Peribacillus simplex NBRC 15720 = DSM 1321: one gene and its partner. The protein of the gene in region 2 interacts with the protein of the main gene of each other region in a pairwise test. Links are inferred from orthologs where the notes say so. Each region holds a gene or a part of one and is shown on either strand. Other genes may lie near its edges. The genes, in order: BS1321_RS26215 and BS1321_RS07980.

Evidence for each region.
Region 1: the proteins of BS1321_RS07980 (region 2) and BS1321_RS26215 interact in binary tests that used the Bacillus subtilis proteins (3 or more experiments, as listed by UniProt). The link is inferred for Peribacillus simplex NBRC 15720 = DSM 1321 from one-to-one orthologs.

The regions. Positions count from the first base shown.
Region 1 is NZ_CP017704.1:5,429,129-5,446,817, forward strand. Bases 6,996-9,808 are described here. They hold BS1321_RS26215 (MerR family transcriptional regulator), read right to left. Parts: upstream 8,634-9,808; coding sequence 8,358-8,633; downstream 6,996-8,357. Other genes in these bases: nasC (assimilatory nitrate reductase catalytic subunit NasC), read left to right, coding at 6,996-7,273; cobA (uroporphyrinogen-III C-methyltransferase), read left to right, coding at 7,400-8,170; nirB (nitrite reductase large subunit NirB), read left to right, coding at 8,890-9,808. Also shown: BS1321_RS26190 (carbohydrate-binding protein), read left to right, coding at 1-158; BS1321_RS26195 (nitrate/nitrite transporter), read left to right, coding at 1,428-2,633; nitrite reductase large subunit NirB, read left to right, coding at 2,689-5,010; more of nasC, read left to right, coding at 5,123-6,995; more of nirB, read left to right, coding at 9,809-11,307; nitrite reductase small subunit NirD, read left to right, coding at 11,325-11,642; BS1321_RS26230 (family 14 glycosylhydrolase), read left to right, coding at 11,845-13,464; BS1321_RS26235 (OsmC family protein), read left to right, coding at 13,714-14,139; BS1321_RS26240 (hypothetical protein), read left to right, coding at 14,492-14,812; BS1321_RS26245 (hypothetical protein), read left to right, coding at 15,133-15,594; BS1321_RS28365 (SRPBCC family protein), read left to right, coding at 16,792-17,184; BS1321_RS26265 (YdeI/OmpD-associated family protein), read left to right, coding at 17,267-17,689. UniProt on the Bacillus subtilis protein: Transcription regulator that actives the transcription of genes required for nitrogen assimilation such as nrgAB (ammonium transport), nasABCDEF (nitrate/nitrite assimilation), ureABC (urea degradation) and gabP (GABA transport), during nitrogen limitation.
Region 2 is NZ_CP017704.1:1,677,566-1,687,612, reverse strand. Bases 48-2,905 are described here. They hold BS1321_RS07980 (ATP-binding protein), read right to left. Parts: upstream 2,179-2,905; coding sequence 916-2,178; downstream 48-915. Other genes in these bases: BS1321_RS07975 (glutaminase), read left to right, coding at 2,616-2,905; BS1321_RS07985 (response regulator), read right to left, coding at 48-911. In the rest of the region: more of BS1321_RS07985, read right to left, coding at 1-47; more of BS1321_RS07975, read left to right, coding at 2,906-3,605; BS1321_RS07970 (glutamate/serine transporter AimA), read left to right, coding at 3,806-5,440; BS1321_RS07965 (PrkA family serine protein kinase), read left to right, coding at 5,950-7,845; BS1321_RS07960 (hypothetical protein), read right to left, coding at 8,083-8,292; BS1321_RS07955 (hypothetical protein), read left to right, coding at 8,411-8,590; sporulation protein YhbH, read left to right, coding at 9,111-10,047. UniProt on the Bacillus subtilis protein: Member of the two-component regulatory system GlnK/GlnL that positively regulates the expression of the glsA-glnT operon in response to glutamine.

The DNA of each region.
Region 1 (17,689 bases), 3.8 Mb from region 2 along the record:
ATACTTATAACGGGGGATCCAATCCATACGGTGGAAGTAATGCATCGGGGACCGAACCCTTTGTTGACACTGTTATGGTACCTAAGCAGTACACACCTGCATTTGACAAATTTGCGGTTTACGAATTACCTGCATTATTGGATAAAATAGACAAGTAATAAGAATGAGGAAAGAAAAATTTTTAATAACGATTGACTGAAAAGGTTAAATTCCCCTTTAATAGGGGTTAAACTTGTTTATTATATTCCTAATATTTGTACTGAAACATTATAATTCTTAATGCTAAAACGCAAAACCCCTTGGCTACCAAGGGGTTTTTATGTGCTTACATCTAGAATCGTGTTAATTGGAATTTTACAGATTATCTATTTATGATTTTAATATATTTGACCATTAGAATATTACAATATATTTTTGATCCAATAGAAATATAACCAATTGGTCTGATCTATAGAAAGTGAAGGACAATAAAGAAGCAAATAGGTATCCTATTTGCCATAAGGGCTAGGATAAAATAACAAAGTGAAATTGGGAAATATAAAGCTAAGTAGCGAAATCAAAATTTACCCATATCCTCTCTTTGAATAAAAAGAGGTTTAATCGTAGCAACCTGCTCTTGGTTGGTGGCATAATCTGCTCTTATCACCCTCCAATAACAATGACTCAATTAGATTTTTTGTTAGTTTAATTTAAATTGAATGGGCATAAAGTCGGGTATATAATAAAATTCACGCATTTTAGGTCTTGACTGCGATGGGAAGTGTTTTTAGCTCAACAAAGTTGGAAATCTTGAATTCTATTATTCAGATGTTTTTGTTCATACTTCTAATTTCAATACGTACAGGAAGAATTCGGATTATTTCTCTCGATAAGGCAAATTATACGAAGACTCAGAGGAATGTTTCTCGTATTTGGAAAATAATTGAACTTATTAGGTAGGGAATGCTATGAATGGAAGGGAAGCCATAATCCTAGGCTTCTCTTTTTGTGGTAAGAAAGAAGAATTAGCTATATAAAGGTTACTACTCTTTATATATATAGTTTTGAAAGAAACTTGATGTAGTGATCTTAAGGCATCAAAAAGTGACTAGAGTCTCTTTCTTTGTGTGAAAGGGTTTCATGCCATTTTTGCGAATAGGGGGCTAAAGTTAGTTATGAATAGGAGAAACTCAGCTTTTACCAAAAAATTCAACAAACATATAATTATATCCTGGTAGAAATTATCACATCTTCCCGATGGTATGATTAGGAATTAGATGTATAGAAGAAAAAGGTGACTTTTTTCCAAGAAATTCTTTAAAGTATTCAAATGAAAGCTTTTTTTTAAAAAAAGTGTGTAATGTTTTCTTACATAAACAAAGAAATCTTGCATTTATAAGAGTAAAATAAACGAATATTCAATTAATAAAGTATAGGAGAGATGAAAAATGAAAATATCTGAATTGAAAAAAAGCGGTCATGCTCCGTCATTATTAGCTTCATTCCTTTATTTTGATATCAGTTTTATGATTTGGGTATTATTAGGTGCACTCGGTGTCTATATTACAAAGGATTTCGGACTTTCCCCAGCTGAAAAAGGCTTGATTGTAGCTATTCCGATTTTGGGAGGCTCGTTTTTTCGAATCGTCCTTGGTCTTTTGACGGATCGCATCGGCCCGCGGAAAACAGCGATTGGCGGAATGCTTGTAACGATGATTCCGCTTTTTTGGGGATGGTTATTTGGAGAAAGTTTAGCCGAGATTTATTTAATTGGGATTTTGCTTGGAGTGGCAGGTGCAAGTTTTGCTGCAGCACTTCCTATGGCTAGTCGCTGGTATCCCCCGCATTTGCAGGGTCTTGCGATGGGCATTGCGGGAGCAGGTAACAGCGGAACTCTTTTTGCGACATTGTTTGGACCGCGTATTGCAGAGTCTCTTGGCTGGCATAATGTTATGGGATTAGCTTTGATTCCTTTAACCATCGTGTTTGTCATTTATATTTTAATCGCAAAAGACGCACCATCTCAACCGCCTGCAAAACCACTCAAGGAATATTTCAATGTATTTAAAATAAAGGACACTTGGTATTTCTGTATTCTTTACAGTGTGACTTTTGGGGGCTTTGTCGGGTTTACTAGCTTTTTAAGCATCTTTTTTGTTGATGAGTATGGGTTATCACGAATAAGGGCAGGGGAATTTGTTACATTATGTGTCATCGCCGGAAGTTTCTTTCGTCCCGTCGGAGGGTTTATTGCCGATAAAATAGGTGGAGTTAAACTGCTAATGTTTTTATTTTTTGGACTCACATTATGTATGTTTGGGATTAGTTTTCTTTATTCTCTTACTGTCGTTACGATCCTACTGTTCATCGGAATGTTATTTCTCGGTATGGGCAACGGGGCTGTCTTTCAGTTAGTTCCACAGCGATTTTCTAAAGAAATTGGTTTTATCACAGGGATTGTAGGAGCTGCCGGAGGTGTTGGTGGATTCTTGGTTCCAAACATACTAGGTACGTTGAAACAGATTACTGGGACATACGCTACAGGATTTTTAGTATTTTCCGCATTTGGAATCATGGCGTTGCTTATCCTGGGTCTAGCCCATCTTTCATGGAGAAAAACGTGGGTACTCGGAAAGAATTCAGTTAAGATCTAAAACTTTGTTTACTAGTAATATTGGCTTGTTACAGTACTTGTTTTGGGGGGATAAAATGTATAAACAAAAACTGGTCTTAGTAGGGAACGGAATGGCGGGATTACGCTGTGTTGAGTCAATTATAAGTAAAGATCCGACTGCCTTTGAGATTACTATTTTCGGAAGTGAACCACACGTTAACTATAACCGAATCTTATTGTCGACTGTGCTTCAAGGCAACACTTCGTTTGAAGATATTGCGATAAATGATCGAAACTGGTATACGAAGAATGATATTCAATTGTTTACAGGGGAAACGGTTGTAAAAATCGATAAAGAGACTCAGAAGATAAAAACAGACAAAGAACGGGAAGTTTACTACGATAAGCTGATAATTGCCACAGGTTCTATCCCATTTATACTTCCTGTTACCGGTGTTGATAAAGAAGGAGTTATTGCATTTCGAACGATTGAAGATTGCCAAAAGATGATTGAAACTTCACGCAAGCATAAAAAAGCAGTCGTCATCGGAGGCGGTTTATTAGGTTTAGAAGCAGCGAGAGGGCTGTTAAACCTTGGTATGGAAGTGAATGTCGTTCATATTGCTGACCATTTAATGGAAAGGCAGCTTGATTCAACGGCATCACTTTTGCTGCAAAAAGAGTTGGAAAACCAGGGAATGAACTTTCTTTTAAAAAAGGAAACACAAGAAATAATCGGAAACGAGCGTGTAGAGCGCGTCCGTTTTAAGGATGGAACGGAGCTGGAAGCAGATTTAGTCGTTATGGCTGCGGGCGTCAGACCGAATATTCATTTGGCCAAAGAAAGCGGAATTGATACAAATCGTGCCATTATTGTAAACGACTATTTAGAAACCAGCATCCCAAATATTTATGCTGTTGGTGAATGTGCTGAACATCAAGGGATTGTTTATGGACTGGTGAAACCCCTCTATGAACAAGGTGAAGTGCTGGCAAAGCATATTTGTGAGGTGAAATGTAACGGATACCAAGGTTCGGTCCTTTCGACCCAGTTGAAAATATCAGGAGTTGAGTTATTCTCTGTTGGAGATTTCCTTGGTAATGAAACAACGAAATCAATCACAACTTTTGATGAATTAGATGGTGTTTATAAAAAGGTGGTATTTCAAGGAAGAAAAATCATAGGTGCGGTTCTGTATGGAGATACAAAGGTCAGTTCACGATTACTCGATATGATTTTAAAGCGGCAAGAAGTATCGTCAGAGGAAAAGCGAGCACTGTTCCAATCACCAAGTACGGATGAGGGATTAATCGCTTCTATGGCAAATCATGAAATCATTTGCAATTGTAATGCTGTTTCAAAAGGGGCAATCATTGAAGCGGTTCAGGATAAGGGATTAACAACAGTGGAACAAGTTAAACAATGCACAAAGGCTTCCGGTTCTTGCGGTGGATGTAAGCCGGCAGTGACCGAGCTTTTGGCATATATTCAAAGTAATCATTCTGAACAGGTTAAGAAACAAAAGGCATTGTGTTCATGTACGACATTAACGGAAGATGAAGTCGTGTATAAAATGCAGCTCCAAGACTTAACATCTGTTCAAGAAGCGATGGATGTTCTTGAATGGGGAAATAGCGAAGGTTGTTCAACATGCCGGCCAGCCCTTAGCTATTATTTAGGGATGATTCACCCAGAGTACGAGATCAGACAGCAAACTCTTTTCATAAACGAAAAAAAGAATGCAACAGTTCAAAGTGATAACCGATACTCTGTTATCCCGCAAATGTACGGCGGAATGACGAATGCGAAAGACTTGCTAAAAATTGCAAATGTTGCAGATAAATATGATATATCTCAGGTGGCGGTAACAAGTGAACAACGGATTCATTTAATGGGTGTGAAAAAAGAAGATCTCCCAAATGTGTGGGCTGATTTAGACATGCCGTTAAGTTCGAAATATGGTAACACCGTTCAAAACGTCAAAACATGCATCGGTGAACATGTTTGCTCTTGTGATAAACAGCAATCCCTTTTACTTGCTGTTGAGTTGGAAAAAAAATTGGAGCATGTATCAACACCTTACCGTATAAAGATGGGCATATCTGCTTGTATGCATAACGGTGCAGGATCAACAACGAAAGATATAGGTGTTATGGGCATTGACAGGGGTTGGGAAATATATGTGGGCGGAAGCAGCGGGCGTAATGTACGTGCCGGTGAACTGTTATGTGTAGCCGGGACAAATGAAGAAGCAATTGAAATCATCATCGGTTTTATTCAATATTATCGAGAAACAGCCAATTACTTAGAACGGACTTGGCAATGGATTGAACGAGTGGGTTTAATTCATGTTAGAGAAGTATTGTTTGATAATGAACTTAGTCAGCAACTATCTCAACGGTTGGAAATGGCGTAGGTCAGAGAATGAACTAAGTGGTAAATACCTTTTGATGCACGACTTAGATAAACGGATAAATGTTTGTACCATGAAAAATCCAAAGAAATCCATGAGTAAAGGGTGAGGAGCCTTGACTGAATTATTATTAAAGTATTTCCGCACAAAGCAACAAGAGGTCCAATCAGAAAAACGATATGATACCCAATGTCCATTTTGCAGCATGCAATGTAAGATGCAACTGTTGGAACAAACAATAGTGACAAGAAAAAAGTATTTGACGATCGGAAAAGATAATCCAACCTCAGAGGGTCGCTTATGCATTAAAGGAATGAATGCACACCAACATGCATTGCATAACGACCGAATTAAATACCCATTATTAAAAAAAAATGGTGAATTTATTCGCATATCTTGGGAGGAAGCATTAAATCACATTAAAGAGAATTTCACTAAGATTCAAGCGGAAGATGGTGTAAATGCATTATCTGTTTATGGGAGTGCATCCATTTCAAATGAAGAAGCATATTTGCTTGGTAAATTTGCAAGAATAGCTTTAAAAACAAAGTATATAGATTATAATGGCCGTTTGTGCATGTCCGCAGCAGCTTCGGCGGCAAGCCAAACATTTGGTATGGACAGGGGCCTAACCAACAGCTTATCAGAGGTTCCGTTCACAAAGTGCATTATCTTGGCGGGCACGAATATTGCGGAATGCCAGCCGACAATCATGCCGTACTTTGAGAAGGCGAAACAAAATGGGGCATATATTATTGCTGTAGATCCACGAGAAACAGCAACAACGAAAATGGCCGATTTACATCTAAAAGTAAAACCAGGGATGGATGCCGCCTTGGCAAACGGATTATTGAAAGTGATCATTGAAGAGGATTTTACTGATGAAGCATTTATCCGGGAACGTGCAAATGGCTACAACGAAGTTAAAGAGTATGTTACATCTTTAAAGTTGGAGGAAATTGCAGAAATGACAGGGGTTCCTAGCGACCAAATTCAAAAAGCGGCTGCAATGTTCGGGAAAGAAGAATCAGGAATGATTTTTACAGCAAGGGGCGTTGAACAGCAAACAGATGGTTCAGCTGCCGTTCGTAATTTTCTTAATATTCTTATTGTTACAGGGAAAATCGGAAAAGTGAATTCGGGCTATGGTGCTATTACTGGACAGGGGAATGGGCAGGGAGCAAGAGAGCATGGACAAAAGGCAGACCAACTGCCGGGGTATCGTATGATTGAAAATGAGGAACACAGATTACATATTGCAAGAATATGGGGAATCGATGAGGCTGATTTGCCACGTAAAGGTGTCTCGGCATACGAAATGATAGAGAAGATAAATGAAGGTGAAATTACCGGCATGTTTTTAATGTGTTCCAATCCAATTGTTTCAAATCCCAATGCTAACTTTGTCAAAAAGGCTTTGAAAAAATTAAAGTTTCTTGTCGCAGTAGATATGTTCGTTTCTGAAACTGCTAGATTGGCTGATTTAATTTTACCTACTTCGTCTTATTTAGAGGATGAAGGAACGATGACAAATTTAGAAGGACGGGTAACGTTGCGGGAAGCAAGTTTTTCATTACCTGGGGAAGTGAAGCATGATTGGCAAATCATTTGTGATATAGCAAAAGCTCTTGGAAAAGGGGAGCATTTTTCCTTTCAATCAGCAAAAGAGATTTTTGAAGAATTAAGAGTGGCGAGCCGCGGGGGAACCGCTGATTATTATGGTATAACGTATGATAGATTAAGAAAAGAAGGAGGCATTTTGTGGCCATGTCCATCCATTGACCATAAAGGGACAAAAAGGTTATTCGAAACGTCTTTTGCCCACCCGGATGGAAAGGCGGCCATGGTTGTGGTTAATAATGTGCCTCTTGTTCCAAAAGAACAGCCATGTACGGATTTTCCACTTTATTTAACAACAGGAAGAATCATGTCACATTATTTAACAGGAGTACAAACGAGAAAAAGCTCATCATTAGCCGCAAGAAATTTTGAATCATTTATGGAAATCCATCCGGAAACAGCCAAGAAATATCATATTCCAGACAATACTTTGGTGAAAATCGAATCAAGGCGGGGAAGTATTGTTGTAAGAAGCAAATGGTCAGCAACCATTCGCCATGATACTATATTCGTTCCTTTTCATTGGGCAGACTCACAAAATGTCAATCACCTCGTTTCACAGGATTTAGACCCGACATGCAAAATGCCTGGCTTTAAAGTCAGTGCTGTAAAAGTACATCCTATAGTTGAGTTAACGTCTAATTAAAGGGAGGTTTTCCTCCCTTTCATCATATTTTTTTTAGGTTCAATCATGATCGAATAGTAGAGCCTAACCACACAGCATTCCATATCAAATGAAGTTTACATGACTAACAACAAAAGGGGAAAAAGGATGGAAAAAGGTAAGGTTTATATTGTTGGTGCTGGACCTGGTGATCCGGACTTAATTACTGTCAAGGCAACCAAATGCATCGCAGAAGCGGATGTCATCTTGTATGATCGATTGGTAAATCGTGAATTGCTTTTATACGGTAAACCTGATGCTGAATACATTTATTGCGGTAAAGCGCCTGGTAAACATTGTGTCTCTCAAGAGGACATTCATCGATTGTTAATTAGTAAATCAATAGAAGGAAAAACGATCGTTCGTCTTAAAGGAGGAGATCCTTTCATCTTTGGACGAGGCGGTGAGGAAGCGGAAATGCTAGTAAAACACGGAATTCAATTTGAAATAGTTCCTGGAATCACATCTGGAATCGCTGCCCCAGCTTATGCAGGAATTCCCGTGACTCACAGGGAATGGGGGAGTTCCTTCGCAATTGTCACAGGACACTGCGTGACCGGCAAACCTGATAACATCAACTGGCATCATTTGACACATGGTGTTGACACCATTGCTATTTATATGGGTATTAAAAACCTTCCTTATATCTGTAAACAATTACGCTCCTGCGGAAAGAAGCCTGAAACTGCAGTTGCTGTCATTGAACAAGGAACGACAGGTTTCCAACGAACTTTTACAGGAACAATCGATTCAATAGTGGCGATCGTTACAAGAGAACAGGTTGCCAATCCCGCCATGATTGTAATAGGAGAAGTGGTGAAGTTATCCGAGAAATTATCATGGTTTTCAGAGAAGACAAAAGATAAGGAGTTCGCGTAGAGGAAGAAAAACCTTACGGAAATGAGAATGGAAAACTGGACATGAAAGTCATCATGTCCAGTGTATCAATGTTAATAGCTATTTTATAAATGCAAGGTGAAATTGTGACCTGGTTAATCGAAGTCTGAAATATGGAAAGTTATAGTACTCATTGAATCGGCTAATAATTCCGGTTGCTAAGCGAAAATCAATTACGTAAGCCAAAATGTGCATTTAATTGACCCTGCAGCATTTTTTTTCGCATTTTTTCCTGTTCAATTTTTCTGTTCTCTTTTAATTTTTCTTGTCTAATTTCATTGGTTTGTACTCCATCCTCTATTTTATCGGCGATTTCCACTAATGCCTTGACGTCGGAAAAAGAGTATTTACGGTTACCTCCCTTAGACCTTTCGGGGAAAACGAGTTTTCTTTCTTCATAATAACGAATTTGTCTATCGGATAGTCCGGTTAATTCTCTGACCACTCCTATGGAAATTACCTTTCTGTCTATATAAGATTCTTTTTGCTGGACGATGAAAATCACCTCATTTTTGATTTATGCTAGATCAATAAGAATATTATATCCTAATTTTCTGAATATTTGTAATAAAAACTAACATTAATTATTAATTCTCAAAAATCATGTAAGATTTTATAACACACTTGTTGTTATAAATAGTGACGTCACCTATAATCAAACATATAATCCTTTCAAAAAATATCTTATTGGAGGACAAAACATGGCTAAGCAGAAATTGGCACTAATTGGGAATGGTATGGCTGGAGTAAGATGTATAGAAGAAATTTTGAAAATTCAACCAGAAAGGTTTGAGGTGACTGTCTTCGGAAGTGAGTCACATCCGAATTATGATCGAATCCAACTATCGAATGTATTGCAAGGGGCTACGACGATAGATGATATTACAATAAATGATTGGAACTGGTACAAAGAGAACAATATTACACTTTTTTCAGGTGAAACGGTCACAAACATCGACACCACAAAGCAAATCATATATTCAGACGCAAATCGTGAAGTCCAATATGATCAATTAATTTTAGCTACCGGATCAATCCCTTTCATACTACCGATAAAGGGGGCTGACAAAAAAGGAGTGACAGCCTTTCGAAATATTGAAGATTGCGAAAAAATGATTGAATATTCAAAAAATAATAAAAAGGCTGCAGTCATTGGTGGTGGATTACTGGGTCTTGAAGCAGCCAGGGGTCTTTTGAATCTAGGAATGCAGGTAGATGTTATTCACCTTTCAGAATATTTGATGGATAGGCAGTTAGATCCAACAGCAGGAAAAATGCTGCAAAGGGAACTTGAAAGCCAGGGAATGAATTTTCATCTTGGGAAACAGACTCAGGAGGTTTTAGGTGAAATTGGTGTCAAAGGATTACGCTTTAGTGATGGCGAGGAAATCAGCGCTGATTTAGTGGTCATGGCAGTTGGGATTAAACCAAATGTTCAAATGGCCCAAAATTGCGGCATCCCTGTCAATCGAGGAATTATCGTGGACGATTATATGGAGACAAGGATCCCGAATATTTATGCGGTTGGTGAATGTGCGGAACACCGTGAGATGGTGTATGGTTTGGTCGCTCCCCTTTATGAACAAGGCAAAGTATTAGCCAAAAGAATTTGCGAGCTTGACGGCAAAGCATATGAGGGTTCAGTACTGTCTACTAAGTTAAAAGTATCTGGTGTAGATGTATTTTCGGCTGGAGAAATTTTCGAGGATGAAAAAGCCAAATCAATCAAGGAATTTAATGAATGGAATGGTACTTACAAAAAAGTAATGATTCGAAATGGGAAAATTTCTGGTGCTGTATTATTCGGGGATACAAAGGAAAGCAATAACCTATTGAGCATGATCAATAAAAATGCCGACGTTTCTGAATATTTAAAAGTAGGAACAAGTGGAGAACCCAGTGTTAGTCTTGTCGCGTCGATGTCACATGAAGAAATCGTCTGTGGTTGTAATGGTGTAACGAAGGGCGATATTGTGACGGCTATCGAATCTAATGGTTTAACAAGTATTGAGGAAGTAAAAGGCTGCACAAATGCTTCGAGATCATGCGGGGGATGTAAGCCGTTAGTCGCTGATATTCTCGAGCTGACATTGGGAGCTGAATTCAGTGAATTAAATCAAAAGGAATCCATATGTGCGTGCACCACTTTATCCAGAGATGAGGTTGTTGCTGAAATACGCGAAAAAAATCTGACCCATACTCGGGAAGTCATGAATGTTCTCGGCTGGAATACAAGTGATGGATGTTCGAAGTGTAAACCGGCACTGAACTATTACTTAGGCATGATCCATCCTGTTGAATATGAAGATGAAAAGGAATCCCGCTATGTCAATGAAAGGTTACATGCAAATATTCAAAAGGATGGTACATTTTCTGTTGTGCCAAGAATGTATGGGGGCGTCACTAATCCTGATCAATTACGGAAAATAGCAAATGTGGCCGATAAGTATAATGTTAAGTTACTTAAGGTTACAGGCGGACAAAGAATAGATTTGTTCGGCGTTGATAAAGAAGACCTTCCAAAAGTATGGGCTGACCTGGATATGCCTTCTGGATATGCTTATGGAAAAACCCTTCGAACTGTGAAAACATGTGTGGGTGAAAACTTTTGCCGCTTTGGCACTCAAGATTCAATTGGGCTAGGCATTGCCCTGGAGAAGAAATTTGAACGTGTAGGCACACCGCATAAGGTTAAGATGGCCGTGTCGGCATGTCCTCGTAATTGTGCTGAATCCGGTATCAAAGATCTTGGTGTTGTCGGTGTTGACGGTGCATGGGAAATTTATATCGGCGGCAACGGCGGAACCCATTTAAGAGCTGCTGAATTGTTATGCAAAGTGAAAACAAGTGATGAAGTAATTGAAATTACAGGTGCATACATCCAACATTATCGAGAAACGGCCAATTATTTAGAAAGAACCTCTGTCTGGGTTGAGCGTGTAGGATTCGATACCATAAAGACGATTATTGGTGATAAGCAAAAAAGGATTGAGCTTAATCAACGTTTAGATGAGGCCTTATCGGTATTGCAAGAACCGTGGAAAGAAATCATTGAGAGTAATGCGATCCAAACCGGTTTATTTCAAAAAGTGAAAATTCCAGCTATATCAAATAAATGAATAGGGGGTAAGCCTAAATGGGGAAAACTCTTCAAAAGATAAAGGTTTCAACAGTAAATGAGATGCCAAAAAACCTAGGAAAAACAGTAACCATAGGCTATTATGAAATTGCTCTTTTTCATTTAGCAAATGGTGAATTCCGGGCTATTGAAAATCGTTGCCCACATAAAGGTGGAGTTCTGGTGGAAGGCATTGTGAGTGGTGATCACGTCTTTTGCCCGATGCATGACTGGAAAATCAGTGTCAAAAATGGAGAAGTCCAAAAACCTGATAATGGTTGCGTAAAGACATTCAATGTTGAAATAGAAGATGGTAATGTTTATATCGTTTTATAAAAATGCAGATAACCCGCTACTCTGGATAGTCTCTTATAGGACTATCCTTTTTTTCTTTGCAGAGCTATGAACTAAATTCTCCCGACGAATTAAATTGATAAATATTACCAAAACAAATATAATTTCTAGTAAAGGAATGACTTTATTAAACGATTTCAACTAGAAATTTTTATAAATGAATAGGGGAAAGGTTGGCGTTTTTATGAACAAATTATCTGTTGGCGTTTTTACCTTTATGCTGTATTTTGTTCCTTTATCAAGTACTTCATCTGGATTAGCAGAAGTAAAACCAGATTACAAGCTTTATGTGATGGCCCCATTGGGTGAAATAACAGATTGGGAGGCATTCGAAGCAGAGCTGACCCAGTTAAAGGAAAATGGAGTATATGCAATAACGACAGATATCTGGTGGGGATTAGTCGAGAGTAAAAAAGATAATCAGTTTGATTGGTCCTATTATAAAAAATATGGGGAAACAGTGAGAGCTTCCGGTTTAAAATGGGTGCCCATTTTGTCTACACATCAATGCGGAGGTAATGTGGGGGATGATTGTAACTATCCCATCCCAAGTTGGCTCTGGAATAAAGACACTGCAGAGAACATGGCATTCAAGAGTGAAAGTGGTTTCTGGAATAAGGAAGTACTTGCTCCTTGGTGGGAAGGTACAGCCGAACAGTACAACGAATTGTATAAATCCTTTGCAGAGAATTTTGCTGATAAGAAGGATCTAATAGCTAAAATATATCTAAGTGCAGGACCAGCTGGGGAACTAAGATACCCCTCTTATCAAAATGCTGATGGCTGGGATTATCCTGAAAGGGGACAGCTTCAAGTTTATACAGAAGGAGCAAAACGGGATTTCAGGCTTGCCATGAGAGAAAAATATTCAACGATAAAAAAATTAAATGCTGCTTGGGGCAAAACGTATAAAAACTGGAATGAGATACAGCCGCCAGGAAACGGGGATGAATTTTTCACCAAGGGCGGAGCAATCGATACACAATTTGGATACGACTTCATGCAGTGGTATCAAGGGGCACTCGAAAAGCATCTTGCAAAAATCTCTAAATTTGCCCATAAACATTTTGATAAAGTCTTTGGCGTGCCAATTGGAGCTAAAATCTCAGGAGTCCATTGGAAAATGAATGATCCAGTACTGCCGCATTCAGCAGAGTATAGTGCCGGGTACTATAACTACTCCCAATTATTGAATCAATTCAAGAAATCAAATATGGCCCTCACGTTCACCTGTTTGGAAATGGGAGATCAAGACGCACATACTGCACCATCCTATAGTGCTCCTAAAACGTTGGTGACGCATATTGCCTCTCTAGCTAATGAAAAAGGAATTTCCTTAAACGGGGAAAATGCACTCCCGCTGATCAACAATGAAGGGGGCTTTGACAATATAGCAGAAATGGTTTTTAACCATGGTTTTGAGGGATTTACCTTGCTAAGGATGTCCTATTTATTCGACGATGAAGGAAATCCAACAAATGAGTTCAGGATGATGGCTGATAAATTGGAAGGCAAGTCGATTCCAGTTACATTCACAGTTGAAAATGTACCTGCCACACAGGGAGTTTACTTAATTGGGGATAGAGGTGAAATCGGCAGATGGAATCCTGAAGATTACGAATATAAACTCAGTCAAAGTACAGAAGGCAGTTGGAGTGGAACATTCCGCTTAACTGCAGATCGATTCTATGAATTCAAGTTCGTCATGAAAGATGAAAATGGAAATATCACTTGGCAAGAAGGGGAAAATAATAGTTATAAAACCCCTTTGAATGGAGAAGGAAACTATAAAACTTCATGGTAAAAGGATATATAGGCCATGAGATAAAATCAGTATGACTAACTAAGTAGGGCTTTTGGAAATAATATAAGGTATTGAAAGTGCATCACCAGATAGGGTAATAATACAATCCTGAAGCCAAGTACACTGTATATTTGCGTACTGTCCCCAATATTGGGGATATATTATTTTAAGACTTAAATGATCTGTACTTACATTAAATAGACATGTGGACTATTTTTAGGACAAAACAACAAGAAAGGGAGGAATTGAATGAAGACAATGATTACATGGACAGGGGAAATGGCCTTTTCTGGCACAACTCCGTCGGGACATGAAATAAAGATGGATGCTGCCGAAGAAGTAGGAGGAAAAAATAGTGGAGCAAGACCCACTGAGTTACTTTTGCATTCTCTTGCAGGGTGCACAGGTATTGATATTGTAATGATTTTAAAAAAAATGCGATTTGAAACAAAGGCCTTTCAAATAGAGATAGAAGGGTCAAGATCAGAAAATCACCCTAAACGGTTTACCGATTTTCATATCCACTATTTATTGGAGGGTGATCTGCCTGAAGATAAAGTGGTCCGTGCGATACAATTATCCAAAAATACGTACTGTTCAGTATATCACTCATTAAATGCCAACATTAAAATCAGCTATTCGATAAATGGTGTTAAAGGAAAACAGGGATTATAACGTTTAATTTAAGGGCTATCATTTATCAGCCATTTGTTTATACATCCATGTATGAAAAACAGCCTTCATTTGTTAAAGGAGGCTGTTTTTTGACTGAAATGAGCATCCATGATTCAGGATATCATCTATTCGTGCAAAGTTCAGAAATAATCCCTCTTTATGTTAATCAAGCCGTATTCTTAAGAAAAAATCAACCTCCAATTTCTTTTACGGGTAACTGAACTCCGTTTTCTGGAAAGAAAGGGTTTATTTAGTTGGCAAGTAATCTAATTGTAATCGTTTGTCATTGGAATACCCTTGATGTTAGGAGTTTATCGATATAAACTTTATATACTATTGAGGAGTGGTTAAGTTGAAAGAGATAACAATTGACAAATTAATTTTTAAAAATCATTTATCGATGATTGAACAATATTCATTGAAAGATTTCATGTTTAAGTGGCTCGGCAGCCCTGAAGAAGGATTAGATGATCTTCTTCCGCTTAAATTCACAGATCAAGTTTTTGCAAAAATGGAAACGACATTGGATACAAAAATAAAGATCAACGGAGATGAAACCTTCAGATATGTCACCATTACGGAAGATAATCAAATTGTAATAGGTGGCTTAGACTCGAATCAAGAGTTAAAGTTTAGAATTGTTTCCCTTGAAGAGCGTTTGAAAAGCTATTAAAAATTTACGGCTTAGCATTGTATACTTTTCAAACTGAATCATATTTTCAGATAAAAATATAAGGCCGTTCCTATTAAAGGAATGGCCTTTTTAAGGTATTTTTATTTTTTTCATCTCGTTAAGAGCAGCGTCAAATACCATTTAAGGTTCTGAACTGTACTTGAAAATAAAGGAAAACCTTACCTTATGCCAGTTAATCGAGTAATTCTTTAAACTCGTGATATTTTTTGGTTTAATTTAACAAAATATAAACGATTATTGATTTGTCTTAGTGTATTATAAAGTAATGAAGTCGATTAAATCATTTGGGGGGAATTGAGATGAGCGAGACGTTGGCAAGTTCTATAAAAACACTTTTGAAAGAAACGTTTGAAGGACCGGGAAATGAAGGGAGCTATTATACTGATTCAAGACCGAATACAGGGGTTTTTGGGACACTTGATGGTTTAACCGCAGAAGACGCTTCACGTTCCATAAATGGATCAACCATTGCTGCTCATTCTGACCACATACGGTATTATTTATGGGTGATCCGAACAATGATCAGCGGTGCAGACTTCGAAAAAGATTGGGACGCAAGCTGGACCATTACTCATGTTGATGAAGTAAAATGGGCGGAAATCAGGGAGGGATTACATAAAGAATATGTAACTCTTTTCGCAGAAATCGATACAATCGATTTAGGAAAATGGCTGACAAATGTAAATGCGACCATTGCCCACTCGGCTTATCATCTTGGATCTTTACGGCAAATGTTAAAAAGGCTTGAAATAGAAAAATAATCTAACATATATTTATGTCAGTTAGTAGACATATGTGGTTAGTAATGCTCTCACCCGAACATGATGTTAAAAGAAGACATATTTATTATTCATGTTTTTTACTTTTTTTGAGGGTTTGTAAAATCTGATCGTTGATTGGAGCGTAGGGAACTCGCTTTCCGCGGGCGATCCGCCTCTTCGGCGCTTTTTGCGCCTGTGGGATTCTCCCTTGGACGCACTTTTCCCGCAGGAGTCTCGTACCTTCCGTTCCAATCTTCTGGAATATCTTTTTTAGAAAAGACTGTAGGCAAACTGGTGTTTCTTTTAATTTGTCTGTGTCTGGAGGTTCCGAATGGTCTAATCCCAAAACCATATTAATTTCACACTTACGTCGTCCGAATCTCACTCCGTTATTTTTTTGCCACTTCAATTCCTTCAGCCTGTCGTTGCTTATTTTTTTAACGTTCTTGCTCAGCTACATATGAAAGCAGAGTTAAAAATTGGTCCTCTATTAATTTTCCAAAATCACCCATACCTCTGGATTTCCTACTATTAAAATGTGTCTCATTTTCAAGTGCCACAATATCTGCTTCAGATCTCGAGTAATATACTTACATTCTCGAATGATACCTTCATAATCTCTACCCAATCTGTCTAGTGAATCAAGGGATAATAAATTGCATTCGCGAATGATTAAGAGCATCCCCTGATATGGATTTAATAAGTTTGAAGCTTAATCTATTGAACAAATAATAAAAAAGGAACCTATATACTTGATGATAGGAGAATAAAACAAATACCTTGATGCCAATAATAAAATTGACAGGACACCAATTAGTGTCATATAATAAAAGACACCAATTGGTGTCCAATTAAAAGGGGGGGGTGATTTTGAACGAGAAAAATCAAGAGCGTGATATTTATGCAGCCATCGCTGACCCAACAAGACGTAAATTGCTACGTTTGTTGGCGGACGTGGAAGAATTGCCACTCAATGAGTTGACCGTACATTTTGAAATGGGTCGAACTGCGGTTTCAAAGCATTTGTCAATCCTTAAAGAGGCTGGTCTCGTAATCAGTAGAAAGGTCGGCAGGGAAACGCGTTATCGGCTGAATGCTGCCCCGTTGAGGGAAATTGAGGATTGGGTATCGTTTTACAGGAGATTCTGGAGTGAAAGAATGCTACTTTTAAACCAAATATTAGAGGAGGAACAAAAAATGAGTTTAACAGTATCACAAGAGTTTAATTTTAAGAGCCCGATCGAGAAGGTATGGCTCGCCTTAACGGATGCAAATACTCTCGCGAAATGGGTAATGGCTAATGATATTAAACCTGTCGTAGGACATAAATTTCAGTTTCGGAATGAACAGTGGAATTTAATTATTGATTCCGAAGTTCTTGAAGTGGAGGAGCCTTATAAGTTATCTTACACTTGGATAGGTGGTGGGATAAACACTACAGTCACATGGACATTAAAGCACGAGGATGGAACAACCTTCTTACATCTTGAACAAACAGGATTCGAAAAAGAAGATCAAGCGTTCAATGGTGCTAAATATGGTTGGGCGAAAATGGGCGAAGATCTTAAAAAATTGCTAGAGGAAAAATAAGAAAAAACTTCAGAACCTATTTTTTGTATTTAGTTTAACGTATAGGAAAAAGCAAACTGCTCGGAAAGAGGAGTGTTCCGTGATGACAAATAGTAGAATGAATCCTAAGGTTGATGAATTTTTAGGTAAGGCTAAAAAGTGGAAGGAAGAATATGAGACGTTAAGAAATATCGTTCTTGACTGTGACCTGACCGAAGAATTTAAGTGGATGCATCCCTGTTACACGTTTGAGAAAAAAAACATAGTTTTAATCCATGGATTTAAAGAATATTGTGCACTTCTGTTTCACAAAGGTGCCTTGTTACAGGATACCCATGGGATTCTAATCCAACAAACTGAGAATGTACAGGGGGCGCGCCAGATTCGGTTCACCAATGTTCAAGAAATAGTTGCAACGGAAAACATTCTGAAAGCCTATATCCATGAAGCCATAGAAGTTGAAAAAGCCGGTTTGGAAGTGAATTATAAAGATAATACAGAATTCATAATTCCTGAAGAACTTCAA
Region 2 (10,047 bases):
TTCGCTTCGAAATAAAATACTTGAATAAACTTTTTTGTATTTACCCGGGTAGGGGTAAGAACTATTGTTGAATCATTTTGCAGTTCTTTCATCTTTTGGCGAACGACCGTGAAATCAAAAAATTTAGAAGCGTAATTTTCAAACTTCGGATTTGAAAAATCCGTTAAACCGAGCGAAGCAAAATGATTTAACGATTGGTTAATCGTTCTGCGTATTCGCTGTTCGGCAGCTTTTATTTCCCGATTGATATCAACCTGCAAAGCTGATGTGCCAAGCTTTTTTTTTGTGATTTCTACAAAGATATCTTTAAGGGTAGGGAAATGCTTTCCAAAAGTAAAAGTCCGCTCATACATAAATAAATATTGAAGCATTTCCATTAAATCTTTTGCGCCATTTTCTCCCACGATCCCTAATTCCGATAAAAGGAATTCACCCACCTCCCTTATACTTTTTTCATTAAAATTATTGGATTTATCAACTTTTGGCTGTTCAAAATTCAATACACTATTTAAAGAGGCTTGGATATTTGTGATCGATCTTTCTAAATGAATACGTTCCATAACTTTTCGGATGACTGTTAATATTTCAATACGATTGATTGGTTTAGTAATATAATAATCGATTCCAAGTGAGTATGCCTCACCAATCAGCTCCTTTGATTCAACCTGCGAAATCATTATTATTTTCCCGTTAAATGTACTTTTTATATGACGAAGTGTCTCAATGCCATCCCGGATGGGCATTAATAAATCAATAAATAATATATCAATTTGTTTTAAATTCAAAATATGCCCTTCTAATAGAATTCCATCCTCGGCTTCCTCCACCACTTCTCCTAAATCTTCGTTCTCTATAATTTGGCTTAAGTTTGAACGTATGGCACAATCATCATCTGTTATAAAAAAACGCATGGAATCATCCTTTCTGGATCAACTTATGAATGGGTAATTTTATTGAAAAAACGGCGCCGTTAAAACTATTCTCAAACAGTATATCGCCTCCCAGTTCTTTTACGACTTCTTTAACATATGAGAGACCAATCCCTGTTGAAGGTGTCCCTAAATGATCATATTTTGAAGTGAATCCAGGTTTGAATATGACAGTTTGATATTTTTGAGGGATTCCAGGTCCGGTATCAGCAACTTTAAATTCTACATTGTCGCAAATTTCACACAAACTTAAACGGACGATTCCCTTTTCTTTAATTGCTTCCACTGCATTGGTTACTAAATTATTGAAAAGAGATAACACGGTATATACATGATAATGTGAATCGTTATTTCCATCCAAAGAATATTCAAATTGGATATCCTTTCCAAGTGATAAGGCGTATTTTTCATTAATTCGGATAATTAAATGAAAAAGTTCAGCAGCATTCATATAATCTTTAAAACTTTCATTAGAGATCAATTTGGAGAGACCAGCAAAAATCCGTTGATTATCTTTCTTGACTTCATGCATTTCACCCGCGATGCGCAATGCTTTTTGACTATATGGCTCTGTAAGAACATGAAGCTGCTTTTCCCGTTTTTCCAGTGCTTTTAATTCTCGATACAAATCATACGATTTCTTTGTAATATTCTCTGCATTTTTTAATGTTTTTTTTAAATGAATCGTTTCCTCGTATAAATTGGAAATGAGCATCAGCATATGTTCATTTTGTTTTCTTATTTGCCTTTCCCTTGATTGTGCTTCATATAGTTTCATCATATTAAAAAAGCTTAAAACGATAAAACTGTGGGCGAATGCGATCATGATCATCTCGTTTAGTGAACCTAACGTAATTGTTGTTTCTAATACAATATATTGAAAGATTAATTCTACGGAGTCAGACAATATTTCGATAATGAGACCAATAAATCCAATAATCAAAGATCGGTTTTGAAAGCGATTGATTTTCACTAAATAAAAAAGAAAGGAGTAGGTGAAATAAAAGAAAAAACTTGGAAAATGAACTTGAAAAGAGGAAGCCCAGGAAAAACTATCGTGCATAAAAAAATCTATTAGAATTCGAAATGCCACAACCACTGTCCCTGTCAGGAAGCCCGAAAAAATGGCATGTGTTTTCTGTAATAATAGTAAAAAGAAGAAAAGTACAGGCGGACCAAAACTTACCCGAAACGTTTCATTTAAAGGATAAAAACTCAATTCGCCTGCTAATGGCACCGTTACCAACATCAAAGCAAGGATATTGACCTCTTTTTTCATTAACGTACTGAGATTCAAGTCGTCACCTCCCCATTTGTTTAAAAAATCAGTATACAGTTTCATCGGCTTCAATACAACGCTTACTTTGTTCCTGAATAGAACGACTTATAACCAATTATGGCAAAACCAATCTGTTTTTCTATCCACAAAAAATGGTAACGGAACATGTAAGATGATCACGTTTTTTTTAGAGGATTTTTATTTTTTAGATTTTGTAGGTTTTCGTATGATTATGTAGTTCCCAATTTAAAATTAACGGTAGATAGAAAGTTTTGAAAGCGCTTAACAATATTTAGAATATTCATTATGTTTTTCATCGAATCTTTACAAGTAAGCTTGATGGCATTCGGTAAAACGCTCATATTGAAAAAATAATGATACAACAACTGAAGAGGTGGAAGAATGTGATTGAAGAATTGTCAAAAGAGTATGGCATTCACGTTAATACTCAAAAGCAAGCCGACTTAGATGGTTGGGTAGCACATTACAGACCCTATGCTACTGAAGGGCAAACTGCCAATTATATACCGGCACTGAGAAATGCACACTTATCGCAATTGGGCATTTGCATACTGGAGCCTGGTGGAACAATGATCAAGTCAGGAGATTGGGAAGTCCCATTCACGCTGCAAAGTATTTCAAAAGTGCTCAGCTTTATAGCCGCATGCTTGGGTTGCGGCATTTCTTATGTGTTAGAGAGGGTCGATGTGGAACCAACCGGGGATGCCTTCAATTCAATTATTCGTTTAGAAATGCATAAGCCGGGAAAACCGTTTAATCCTATGATAAATGCTGGAGCGATTACCATAGCTTCGCTTCTCCCAGGGGATTCTTCGCAAAGGAAATTGGAATTTCTCTATGAGCTATTTGAAAATTTGTTAGGGAAGCGCCCGACCATCAATGAGGAAGTGTATCAATCTGAATGGCAAACCTCTCATAGAAATAGAGCTTTAGCTCACTATTTAAAAGAGACCAATTATTTGGAATCGGAAGTAGAGGAAGCTTTAGAGGTTTACCTCATGCAATGTTCCATAGAAGTAACTACAGAAGACATAGCCCTGCTTGGACTGATTCTTGCACAAGATGGATACCACCCCATCCGTAAAGAACAAGTACTCCCTAAAAAAGTAGCTAAGCTGGCCAAAGCATTAATGCTTACTTGTGGTATGTATAATGCTTCGGGTAAATTTGCGGCTTTTGTAGGGGTGCCGGCCAAAAGTGGGGTATCTGGCGGGATTATGGCGCTTGTTCCTCCAAGTGCCAGAAGTGAGCTTCCTTTTCAAGAAGGATGCGGCATTGGTATATACGGACCTGCCATTGATGAATATGGGAATAGCTTAACAGGTGGAATGCTATTGAAACAAATAGCACAAGAATGGGATCTAAGTATTTTCTGAAAAAAAGAGAAAATTTCTTCATATAAAAAATGCAATATAGGGACATCCATATATTTGCCTTATCAATTTACTAAACTTTATCAAGAGGTGATGTAAATGCAGCAATTACTTTAAGATGTAATTGGACGCACTAGCAAAAATCATTAATCCAGTTACTTTTAAACGTAAGGAATAATTTTGGAAAGCATGGTGATGAACATATGAATAATTTGCAGCGAAAGATGGGGACATTTTCGTTAACGATGGTAGGACTCGGGTCTATTATTGGCTCAGGTTGGTTATTCGGAGCTTGGAGAGCGGCACAGATTGCAGGACCAGCTGCCATTATCTCTTGGATTATCGGGATGGTTGTTATTTTATTTATCGCACTTTCTTACAGTGAATTAGGGTCTATGTTTCCTGAAGCTGGGGGAATGGTAAAATACACGCAGTACTCTCATGGTTCGTTTTTAGGGTTTCTTGCAGGTTGGGCAAACTGGATTGCAATTGTTTCTGTAATTCCAGTCGAAGCGATTGCTTCGGTTCAATATATGAGCTCATGGCCATGGAAATGGGCACAGTGGACACATGGTCTGGTGGAAAATGGGAGTCTTACTGGGGGAGGCTTGGCAATTGCCTCTGCATTATTGGTCGTCTACTTTTTATTAAATTACTGGACAGTTAGTTTGTTTTCAAAAGCAAACTCATTTATTACAGTCTTTAAGGTTATTATACCTGGACTTACGATTGGTTCACTTTTATTTGCTGGTTTTCATGGGTCCAATTTTACGTCTGCAGGAAGTATCGCTCCTAATGGTTGGGCAAGTGTACTTACTGCTGTAGCAACTTCTGGTATCATCTTTGCATTTAACGGTTTTCAAAGTCCAATTAATATGGCAGGTGAGGCAAAGAATCCTGGACGTTCGATCCCAATTGCAGTAATTGGCTCCATCTTAATTGCAACGGTTATCTACGTTTTATTACAGGTTGCGTTCATTGGAGCCGTTGATCCGTCCATGATTGTGAACGGATGGCAACATTTGAATTTCAATTCACCGTTTGCTGACTTAGCAATTGTTCTAGGCATAAACTGGTTGGTTATTTTACTATACGTTGATGCTTTTATTTCTCCTTCCGGGACGGGAATAACATACACGGCGACAACGTCACGAATGCTTTATGGAATGGAAAAGAATAAATATTTGCCAAGCGTTTTTGGGAAATTGCATCCACTTTATGGTATCCCTCGTCAAGCCATGTTTTTAAATCTAGGTGTATCTTTCTTATTTTTATTCATGTTTAGAGGCTGGGGCGTTTTGGCAGAGGTTATTTCGGTTGCGACATTAGTCTCTTATATTACAGGTCCAGTTACTGTTATGACATTAAGGCGCACAGGTCAGGATTTGTACAGACCATTACGTCTAAAAGGATTAAGCATCATTGCACCACTTGGCTTTGTTTTTGCTTCTTTGGTTCTATATTGGGCAAGATGGCCACTGACGGGACAAGTATTATTTATCATTATGATTGGTCTTCCCGTTTATTTCTATTATCAATCAAAAATAAAATGGAAGGGATTCCGGCAAAACTTCTCGGCAGGGCTTTGGATGGTTGTTTACTTACTCTGTATGATGACCATTTCATACTTAGGCAGTGAAAAGTTTGGTGGACTAAACATAATCCCATTTGGTTGGGATATGGTCATCATTACATGTTTATCTCTAGGGTTTTATAGTTGGGCAATAAAGAGTGGATTCCAAACAGAATATTTGGAACAAGGACAAAAAGTAAATGAAGACTTGAAATCGATGGAGAATAACATTGCATCTCAAACGGATAAAAAGAACGCTGTATAAATGATGAAGCCACTTCATTGATTGGCATGCTTCCAATAAGCTATTACATTCGTTGAATGACTAAAGTGCTTCTTTCTATTTATATTGTTGAGGACGCAAAAAAGGGGGACAGCAAATTTAATTTGCTGTCCCCCTTTTTGGAGTTTAAGAAAAGGCTGTTATTTTTATTTCACACCTGGTTTATCGTCATACCCGGCAGTGAAGATAGCGGCTAAAAATGTAATAGCAACTCCAACGATAATAACTGTGCCCATGTTGTGACCTCCCTTTACCCATATTGTCCCACTTAAGTATAGGCTTAGTATACCCTAATTTTTAGCAGGAGTGCACACAAATTTTCTTGTCATCAAATTTGTCATCAATTCTTCAATGATTAAGCCTTTTTCGATACTTGGAGAGTCAAGGGGGAATCGAAACAATGTCCGGCCACTTTTTAAAGTCTGACATGTTTGTCAGACTTGGAGCATAGATTTAAGTATTCTCTGAAAGTGACAGGGGGAGGTTCCTTAATGGATATTTTAAAGAAAATCGAAAAATTTAGAGAAGATGAACAGAAGCTGAAGTGGGAAGGCACCTTCGCAGAGTACTTAGAAATATTGAAAGAAACGCCTTTAGTTGCTCAATCTGCTCATTCACGTGTATACAACATGATCAGAGATGCAGGGATAGAGGAAGTAAATGGGTCAAAGAAATACAATTTCTTCAGCGGTCAGTTGTTTGGTCTTGAAGATTCACTGGAAAGGCTTATCGAGGAATATTTCCATCCGGCGGCCAAGCGGCTCGATGTCCGTAAGCGGATATTGCTTCTCATGGGTCCGGTGTCAGGCGGGAAGTCCACACTCGTTTCTTTACTGAAGCGTGGACTTGAAAATTATTCGTTAAAAGACTCTGGTGCGATTTATGCAATAAAAGGATGCCCGATGCATGAAGATCCCCTGCATCTCATTCCGCAATATTTACGGAATGATTTTTTTGAAGAATATGGCATCCGGATTGAAGGAAACCTATCGCCGCTGAATGTAATGAGGCTAGAACAGGAGTATGGAAGCAGGATTGAAGATGTGTTAGTCGAGCGTATTTTCCTTTCGGAGGATAAGCGTGTTGGAATTGGAACATTCAGTCCTTCTGACCCTAAGTCACAGGATATTGCTGATTTGACGGGCAGCATCGATTTTTCGACCATTGCCGAATACGGATCTGAATCAGATCCGCGTGCCTATCGCTTTGATGGCGAGCTGAACAAGGCGAACCGCGGGATGATGGAGTTCCAGGAGATGCTGAAATGTGATGAGAAGTTCTTATGGCACTTGCTATCATTGACTCAAGAGGGGAATTTTAAAGCAGGACGTTTTGCATTGATCAGTGCAGATGAACTTATTGTGGCTCATACGAATGAAACGGAGTATAAAGCGTTCATTTCGAATAAGAAAAATGAAGCATTGCATTCCCGTATCATTGTCATGCCTATTCCATATAATCTGAAGGTTACCGAGGAAGAAAAGATTTATGAAAAAATGATCCGTGAAAGTGATGTCTCGGATGTTCATATAGCCCCACATACATTAAGGGTTGCGGCAATCTTCAGCATCATGACCCGCCTGAAGGATCCTAAAAAGGGCGATATCGATTTAGTGAAAAAGATGAGGCTTTATGATGGGGAAAATGTCGAAGGATTTAATTCCGCAGACATCAATGAATTGAAAAAGGAATATCAAGACGAAGGCATGAGCGGAATCGATCCGCGTTACGTGATTAACCGAATTTCCTCTACGATCATTCGTAAAGAAAATCCATCCATTAATGCATTGGATGTACTTATGTCATTAAAAGCAGGTCTTGACCAGCATCCGTCCATTACGAACGAACTTCGGGAGAGGTATTTGAATTTCATTTCACTGGCACGTAAAGAATATGATGCCATTGCAAAAAATGAAGTGCAAAAGGCATTTGTTTATTCATATGAAGAGTCGGCGAAGATCCTCATGGATAATTATCTGGATAATGTCGAAGCATACTGCAATAAATCAAGGCTGCGCGATCCATTGACTGGGGAAGAAATCAACCCTGATGAAAAATTGATGCGCTCGATAGAAGAGCAAATTGGAATTTCCGAGAATGCAAAAAAAGCATTCCGCGAAGAAATATTGATTCGCATTTCTGCATATGCGCGTAAAGGTAAGCGATTCGATTATAATTCCCATGATCGTTTACGGGAAGCGATCCAGAAAAAACTATTCGCGGATTTGAAGGATGTCGTTAAGATCACTACTTCAACGAAGACACCAGACGAAAGGCAACTGAAGAAAGTGAACGAGGTCATCACGAGACTTATCGACGAGCACGGATATAATTCGACTTCAGCCAATGATTTGCTGCGCTATGTGGGCAGCTTGTTAAATAGGTAATCCATACTTTTTTGCCCCTGCCCCATATCGGGCAGGGGTTTTATATCCTTTTGCGGAAGGTGGAATGCTTGAAAAGTGGATTAGAGGAAATCCAATCAATTCTTCAACTTCTGAATTCCCAAAGAAATCATGCATCTTTTGAACGTGTTAAAGGGTGCTTTGACAAGGAATGAGAAATAATAAACCAAAAAAGCACCGGGCCCTTCTGAATGGAGGGGAGCCCGGTGCTTTTTATTTCTATTTAGTTACATTCAAGCCATACTGTTCAATAAGTGTAATAAGTTGATTCGGTGATAGTTTGTCTTCGCTATGATCGATTTTAATTTCCCCATCATCAACATCGATGATTGCACGTTCCACACCTTCCGTTTTCAAAAGTATGGACTCCAGATTTAAAATCGGGCCTTCTGACGTTGCTTCCTTCACATAAAGGGTAGTTGTTTGCATACTTCTTGCACCTCCTTACATTTGCTCATAATGACTTATCTATACCCCATATTTCCATTAGATATGTTACGTTTTGGATTTGGAAATATTGGGTATCAATAAGTAGAGGTGATGGCAAATGAGTAAAGAGGAATTGAAAAAAGAACATGTTCCGGAAAATAGCTCGATGGCAAAGGACTATGAAGAGATGAAAGAACTTGGAAAGCAGATGGAAAATCAAAGGACGAATGAAGAATTGAAAGAGTGGGATAAACGCCCAGGTACAGTTCAACATGAAATAGAGGAAGATAAAGATTGACGAAAATCACAACCAGAATCATTCTATCTGTGTAAAAGGGGTGTCCAGAAAAACTACTGGGACACACCCTTTTTGTTGTGTTTCGTTGCTTTTTAATGATATGTCCTTGGAAGTCTCTGTTTTGCAGATCAATTACGTGGCTAAGTTCAAAAAGATATTTTAAATTATCCTATAATCCGACAAATGAAACCTGCTTAAAAAACGAACAGACCTGATGATCATCAGGTCTGTTCGTTTTCTTGGAATACTTATTTTGCAGTAACATTTAGAAAAAAAAACTTTAAAGGGCCGCTAATGCCCATGTCAGGACTTGTCTAGTTCGTAGGCAAACATCCATTATTGAATTTTTTTGTAAATTATCCTGCATCGCTGCATAAGATAGAGTAATACTTTTCTTTTAATCCGTTTTTTCGCACTGTATTTTTTATTGGAAAACCGGAATGATGTGGGCATTCCCACACTAATTTATTATATGAAGGAATGATGAAAAGCGTGCAAACATTTTTAAGGGGGGAAGAGAATGTCGGAAGAGAGTAATCAACAGTATGTTATCTCACAGGAAAATTGGTCCCTCCATCGGAAAGGCTATGATGATCAACAACGTCATCAGGAAAAGGTGCAGGAAGCGATCAAGAATAATTTGCCTGATCTAATTTCAGAAGAAAGCATCGTAATGTCCAATGGCCGGGATGTTATCAAGATCCCCATTCGCTCCTTGGATGAATACAAAATTCGTTATAACTATGATAAAAACAAACATGTAGGGCAAGGCGATGGAGACAGTAAAGTGGGGGATGTGGTCGCAAGGGATGGCTCACCATCCGATGCCGGAGCCGGTAAGGGCCAAGGTGCAGGTGACAAGGCCGGCGAGGATTATTATGAAGCCGAAGTGTCGATGATGGAATTGGAGGAAGCCCTGTTCAGCCAATTGGAACTCCCTAATCTTCAGAAGAAAGAACACGCGGAGCACACGCTTGAACACATCGAATTCAACGATATCCGCAAGACAGGCTTAATGGGAAATATCGATAAAAAGAAAACGATGATATCGGCTTTCAAACGGAACGCATTAAGGGGGGACCCAGGTTTTCATCCAATTTATAAGGAAGACTTTAAATTCAAAACCTGGAATGAGATTCAGAAACCTGATTCCAAAGCAGTTGTACTGGCAATGATGGATACTTCCGGAAGTATGGGGTTATGGGAAAAATATATGGCTCGAAGCTTCTTCTTTTGGATGAACCGTTTCTTGCGGACAAAATATGAAACGGTGGAAATCGAGTTCATTGCCCATCATACCGAAGCGAAAGTTGTTCCGGAGGAGGATTTCTTTTCAAAAGGGGAAAGCGGCGGTACGATTTGTTCGTCCGTATACAGAAAAGCATTAGAACTTATTGATCATAAATATGACCCCGTGAAGTTTAATATCTATCCGTTTCACTTTTCCGATGGTGATA